DNA from 3 places in the Mesorhizobium sp. M0678 genome. Region 1 is predicted to be linked to each of the others. Evidence: predicted binding sites of a transcription regulator. Region 1 holds the regulator's gene; each other region holds the start of a gene.
What was found. Region 1 encodes LexA, which represses DNA repair genes until DNA is damaged. Its sites were predicted from a motif close to TGTTCNNNNTGTGTTCNG; they were not measured.

Region 1 (2,269 bases):
ACTTCCTTTTGCGCTCGCCGGCTTGCTGACGACAACGCAGACACGCATACCCGACGTATTGGTCTCGGAGGACGCGCGGCTGGTCGCGCTGCCGATCGGCAGCGGTGAACTCGCGGTCAACCGGGCACGCCCGAATGAGTTCACCATCGACAACTGGAAACGCGCGCTCACATCAGAGGCCATCGTCGCGCCGGAAACACCTGGAAAGAACGACCCGCAATTCGACATTGCCGATCCGGCCGACCTACCGCCGGGCATGCCGTTCATTTGCACGGACGGCCTCTGCCTTGCCAGGCATCCATCCGGCGCGATCATCGCGCAAGCCAAGGACCGCGATACTGCGCGGCCAGCCTGCGCCTTTGCCAGCTTGATCGTCATCGACGACGCCACCGCCCATAACCCCTGCTACTACGACCGGCTGGTCCTCGTCGTCACCAAACGGCAACTGGCGCGCGCGGGAAGTGCCGCCGTCTATTTCGATCCACAAGCGGCAACACGCGCCGAGATCCGCTTCGCCGTCAAAAAATCATACCGGCCCTGGCACGTGCAGCGGAAATTTTCACGCGCGGCACGGGGCCTGCCGCCATACCGCAGGGCCGACAACCCCAAAGCCGGCGCCAAGGGCGGAGCTCAGTAGCGGCGGATCAGTCCGACGAGCTTGCCCTGCACCTTGACCCTGTCTGGTCCGAAGATGCGCGTCTCGTAGGCCGGATTGGCGGCTTCCAGGGCGATCGAGGCGCCCTTGCGGCGGAACCGCTTCAGCGTCGCTTCCTCCTCGTCGACCAGTGCCACCACGATCTCACCGGGGCTCGCCGTATCGGCATTGCGGATGATCACCGTGTCGCCGTCGAAAATGCCAGCCTCGATCATCGAATCGCCTTTGACCTCGAGCGCATAATGCTCGCCGCCCATGATCATATCCGGCGGCACCGAAATCGAATGCGTCTGGTGCTGGATGGCATCGATCGGCACACCGGCCGCGATGCGGCCCATTACCGGGATCGAAACGGCGGCGACGACATCGTCGTCATTGCCGGCTGCAGGGACACGCGACGATGTCGGCTTGCCCTGCCGAGGGGCGCCTTGCCCAAGGCTGCCCTGGATGACACTCGGCGAGAACTTGCGTGCCGCATTGAGGCCGGGGGCGATCGAGTCAGGCAGGCGTAGCACCTCCAGCGCACGGGCCCGGTTGGGCAAACGGCGAATGAAGCCGCGCTCCTCCAGCGCCGTAATCAGCCGGTGGATTCCGGATTTGGAAGCCAGATCGAGCGCTTCCTTCATCTCGTCGAATGAAGGCGGGATACCGCTTTCCTTCAACCTTTCGTGGATGAACATAAGCAGTTCGTGTTGTTTGCGTGTCAGCATAGCGACCCCCAACAGAATCAGAAAAACAAACCCAGAACAAACACTATCTGTTCCAGTTGTGTTCCGCAACTGTTTAAAGTTTAATGAATGCGTTAAGGCTCGGGAAACAAACGACGTCCCTACCGGCGTACCGCATTTTCACCGCCGCGAGCCTCATCGCCTTGATTCTGCTTTCGTTTGCGCCCTTCTGGCCTCCTAGAAGGCGGCACTGGCATCGGCCGTCGGTCGGCAAAAGGCACGGAATTGAACCCGTATCGACTGTGCGGTTTGGTCAATGCACCGTGAACGAAACGAATTCAAAACGCCAACCTCGGGTTAAGTCCCGGTTTCCACCGCCTGGTCAGGCTGCTTCTCGCCGGTGGAGCCTTGCTGCGCGCAACCAGGTAATGGAAGAACAGTCGATGCGTGTCCGGCGTTGCGTTGGATCTTGGGGGAGCAGACAAATCATGACAGGAATTCCCGATCTCGTGGCCATAAAGGCGATGGATGCCGCGGATCCGTTGCGCGCGATGCGCGACCGCTTTGTGTTGCCGCAAGGAGTGATCTATCTCGACGGCAATTCGCTAGGAGCTGCTTCACGTGCCGCTTTCGATGAACTGCACAAGGCCGCGACCGAAGAATGGTCGCATGATCTCATCCGCGCATGGAACACGGCCGGCTGGTTCAACATGCCGCTTGAACTTGGCGACCAGCTCGGGCGCCTGATCGGTGCCGCGGCCGGCCAGACGGTGGTCTGCGACACGACATCGGTCAACATCTACAAGCTGCTGCACGCCGCCATGGCCATGCGACCGGAGCGGCAGGTCATCGTCGCCGAGGGCGATAGTTTTCCGACGGACCTCTACATGGCCGAGGGTGTGGTTTCGACGCGAAAAGATACGCTGCTGCGCCTCTCGGGGGTCGA
Region 2 (2,269 bases), on a different contig from region 1:
CGGTCCAGCGCGCCGCGCCCTTGCTGGTGCCGGGGCGGCGGCGGTCGTCGTCGAGCCCGAGCGGCAGTTCCAGTTGCAGGCCGGCATGCTGCTCCAGATGCGATACGGCGATCGCCAGCAGCGAGATTGTCTTTTCGTGCGGATGGTCGATGAGCACCTTGCGCACCAGCGCCTCGGCGATCTCGGCCAGCATGGCGGTTGCCGAAATCGGCTGGTCGAGCGTGATCGAGCGCGTCACCGAGCGCAAATCGGCAAAGCGGACGCGAACCGTCACCGTGCGGCCGGGCCGGGATTTCGCCCGCAATCTTGTGGCGACCCTGTCGGCCAGATGCAGCAAAGCGGGCACGAAGACCTGCTCCTCGGCCGGTTTTCGGCCAAGCGCCGACTGCGCACCCGCCGAGCGCGCCCGGCGCTGCGTCTCGAGCTTGCGCGGATCGCGGTTCCACGCCAGCGCGTTGAGTTTCTCTCCCGCCGCCGGCCCGAGCAGGCGCTCAAGCGCCCCACCATTGGTCTTCGCCAGCTCGCCGATGGTGTTGACGCCGATGCCGGCCAGCCGCTGCCTGGTGACCGGGCCGACGCCCCACATCAACTCGACCGGCAGGTGGTGCAGGAACTCCAGCTCGTGGCGCGGATCGACCACCACCAGCCCGTCCGGTTTTGCGACCTGTGAGGCGATCTTGGCCAGATGCTTGGTGCGGGCTACGCCGACCGAGATCGGCAGGCCGAGCTCGGCCCGCACGCGGCCGCGGATCTTGCCGGCGATCTCGGCCGGCGAGCCGAACAAATGGGTGCAGCCGGCGACGTCGGCAAAGGCCTCGTCGATCGAAATCCGCTCGACCACCGGCGTGAAATCGCCGAGCACCTTGATTGCCGCATCGCCCAGCCGCTGATAGTCCTTGAAATGGCCGCCGACGAAGATGAGTTGCGGGCAGAGTTCCCGCGCGCGCCGTCCCGGCATACCGCCGCGCACGCCGAACGCCTTGGCTTCATAGGATGCGGCAAGCACTACCCCGCCGCCGACGGCAATCGGCTTGCCGCGCAAGGCCGGGTCGAGCAACTGTTCGACCGAGGCATAGAAGGCATCCAGATCCGCGTGGAGGATGTTGGCTTCCATCCGGCCCGTTCGCCCGCGGCGGTTCGAACGCCGCATTGTCTCGAGTTGTGATGAGAACATAAAGAGAACATTGTGGGTGAATTGTCAAGCAGCGCGGACGACAGGTGAAGGGGCAATCGCTTCAGGTTGGCGCCGCCCCTCATCGCCCTGCCGGGCACTTCTCCCCGTATAGTGACGGGGAGAAGGACGCTTTCGTCGATGGCTTCGCCAATCACTAACGTTGCAGGAAAGTGCCGAGTTTGCGGACAGCCCCTTCTCCCCGTCGCTATACGGGGAGAAGGTGCCGGCAGGCGGATGAGGGGCAGCGCCGACTTCGGCAATCAGCCGAGCGCTACAGCGCCATCTTGTAGCCGAGATGACTGGCGGTGAAGCCGAGGCGCTCGTAAAAAGCGTGCGCCTCCCGTCGACCTTTGTCCGTGGTGAGCTGGACGAAGCTGCAATTGCGCGAACGGCATGTTTCAATCGCCCATTCGATCATCAGCTTGCCGAGGCCGCGCGAGCGCCATTGCCGGGCGACGCGAACGCCTTCGATCTGGCCGCGCCAGGCGCCTTTTCTCGAAATGCCTGGAAGGAAGCTGAGCTGCAGCGTTCCGACCACTTGCCCGGCGTTGACGGCGACGGCCAGCAACTGGTTGGGATCGGTATCGATTGCGCTGAAGGCATCGAGATAGGACGGCGCAAGCGGCGTGGACGGGTCTTCCCGGTCTGCGCCGAGCACATCGTCGGCAAGCATTGCAACGATCGCCGGCAGGTCGGGCGCCTGCGCGCGACGGAATTCGATCTCGCTCATCGCGTGGAGACATACGGCGCGGATTTGGGGACGACAAGCGTGAAGGGATGCAACTTTGCCGGTCTACTGGAAAGCAGCCGTTGAAAGACCTATGACAGGCGAGATCGGGAGGCTACGATATGGATGTTCCAGCCAGCATGAAGGCTGAATTGGCAGCCTGGAACAATGGGTCCGGCATCGATCTACAAAGCTGGGTCGGGTGCGAGGGCCGATTTGCGCTTGCTGTGGGATACAGCACCATTTTCTGGCCGAAATTCGTGACGTTCGAACGCTACGTTTTGATGGAAGGGTTTAGCGAGGAAGGCCTGCGAAGCTTTGAACGAGACCCCAACGCCACACGACAGTCCGTGGAAGCGGTTATGAAC
Region 3 (2,269 bases), 190 kb from region 1:
TGGACGTAGCGGATGACTTCCTCGCGCCGGTCCTGGCAGAAGTCGATGTCGAAGTCGGGCATCGACACGCGGTCGGGATTGAGGAAGCGCTCGAACAGCAACGAAAAACGCAGTGGGTCGATGTCGGTGATGGTCGTGGCATAGGCGACCAGCGAGCCGGCGCCCGAACCGCGGCCCGGGCCGACCGGAATCCCTTGTGCCTTGGCCCATTTGATGAAGTCGGCAACGATCAGGAAATAGCCCGGATATTTCATCTTCTCGATGACGCCGAGCTCGAAATCCAGCCTTTCGCGATATTGCTCGACGGTATAGCCGGGCGTCGGCCCGTGCGCCGCCAGCCGCGCCTCTAGCCCTTCATGCGCCTGCCTGGCAAGCTCCTGCGCCTCAGCCTTCACCGCAGCATCGGCGTCGGCGACATCGCGGCCGGCAAAGCGCGGCAGAATCGGATTGCGGGTCTTCGGGTAATACGAGCAGCGCAGCGCGATCTCGACGGTGTTGTCGATTGCTTCCGGCAGGTCGGCGAACAGCCTCGCCATATCGGCCTGGCTTCTCAGGAAGTGGTCGGGCGAAAGGCGGCGGCGATTGTCGGCCGCAACCACGGAACCTTCGGCGATGGCGATCAGGGCGTCATGCGCCTCATAGTCTTCACGAGAGAAGAAAAACGCCTCGTTGGTGGCAACCAGCGGCAGATCGTGGCGGTAGGCGAGATCGACCGACGACTGCTCGATGGCGCGGTCGTAGCCGGAGACCCGCTCAAGCTCGACATAGAGCCGGTCGCCGAACAGGCTCTTGAGCGCCGAGAGCCGGGTCTCGGCGAGTTCGCGGCGATCCTGTTTCAAGGCAGTGCCGATCGGACCGCGCGGCCCGCCCGTAAGGCAGATCAATCCGTCGGTGTGGCCCTGCAGCATCTCGCTCGTCAGATGCACCGCTTCGCCGGGCGGTGTCTCGAGGTAGACGCGGCTGACCAGCCTGACCAGATTGCCGTAGCCGGCCTCGGTTGCGGCGATCAGGACGACCGGCCGCATCTCCGGTCCTTGCCGCCTGCGGTCGCGCTGGCTGTCGCTCGCCTCGCCGGAAAAGGCGAGGTCGATCTGGCAGCCGATGATCGGCTGGATGCCGTCCTTTACCGCCTTCTGGGCGAATTCCAGCGCGCCGAACAGATTGTTGGTGTCGGTGACGGCGATTGCCGGGCATTCGTCCTGCACCGCATGGCCGACGATCTTGCCGAGCTGCAAGGCACCTTCGAGCAGCGAATAGGCCGAATGCACGCGCAGATGAATGAACCGACGCGCCGCCGCCTCCGCCCGCGACGCCTTTGCATAGGCCTCGCGCAGCAAGGGATCGCGTGGAAGTCTTTCATCCGCCATGGTTTTTTCGCGCCGCCTCACAAGGACTCAGTCGATGAAGATGTATTGTCCGGCACCGGGTAACACGAGTCCAGCGGTAGTGATTGGAGCTTTGGAAGTTTAGAGCAACCGCCGAAGCTGCCAATCTCCCCCCTCGTGGGGGAGATGTCCGGCAGGACAGAGAGGGCGCTGTCCCGCCAACCTCAGGTCGGAAACACAAAACCCGCCACAGCGGGCGGGTCATTGGAGCCAATTAACACCATAGCCAAATTAGTAGCATAGCTGCCGGCACAAAGCAAGAACAAAATACGCTGTGACGGCAAAAAAGTGCGAATTCCTCACGGCCTCGCCTTGTCCCTCCTCAAGCGAGCATGCTCAACCAATTGCAAAGTCGCGTTCCTTCGCGCCCCCCTCTGTCCTGCCAACTTCTGACGGGCGTCGAGGGCGGATTTCAGTACTCACGCAAATTCCATGATCACCGCGTCGACGGCAAGGCTGTCGCCGGGCTTGGCGTTGAGCTTCGAGACGATGAGATCGCGCTCGGCGCGCAGCACGTTTTCCATCTTCATCGCCTCGACCACGGCAAGCGTCTCGCCGGCCTTGACCTCCTGCCCCTCGGCAACGGCGATCGATACGACGAGGCCGGGCATCGGGCAAAGCAGCATCTTCGAGGTATCCGGCGCCACTTTTTCCGGCATCAGCCTTTCGAGCTCGGCGGTGCGCGGCAGCATGGCGCGGGCTGTCACCGAGATGCCTTTCCAGGCGATGCGGAACCCGTTCAGCACCGGCCTGACTTGCGCCGCGACCTTGCGGCCGCCGACCGCGCCGCGCCAGATGAGATCGCCCGGCCGCCAGTCGGAGGCCACCGTCAGCGGTTTGCCGCCGTCGATTGTGAGGTCGAGCTCGATCGGAATGGAAATCAT

Region 2: dinB (DNA polymerase IV) is a predicted target of LexA. The motif match lies at 1,167-1,184, and genes of this name have one in related genera.
Region 3: dnaE (DNA polymerase III subunit alpha) is a predicted target of LexA. The motif match lies at 1,633-1,650, and genes of this name have one in related genera.

What each region holds. Positions count from the first base shown of each region.
Region 1 covers NZ_JAMYPT010000001.1:459,208-461,476, forward strand. Annotated here, with positions in the region: partial or broken gene NKI29_RS02175 (ComEC/Rec2 family competence protein) at 1-637, shown strand, start outside; gene lexA (transcriptional repressor LexA) at 631-1,365, opposite strand; gene kynU (kynureninase) at 1,812-2,269, shown strand, end outside.
Region 2 covers NZ_JAMYPT010000009.1:1,635-3,903, reverse strand. Annotated here, with positions in the region: gene dinB (DNA polymerase IV) at 1-1,114, opposite strand, end outside; gene NKI29_RS17500 (GNAT family N-acetyltransferase) at 1,446-1,904, opposite strand; gene NKI29_RS17495 (hypothetical protein) at 2,024-2,269, shown strand, end outside.
Region 3 covers NZ_JAMYPT010000001.1:270,980-273,248, reverse strand. Annotated here, with positions in the region: gene dnaE (DNA polymerase III subunit alpha) at 1-1,367, opposite strand, end outside; gene NKI29_RS01270 (acetyl-CoA carboxylase biotin carboxylase subunit) at 1,805-2,269, opposite strand, start outside.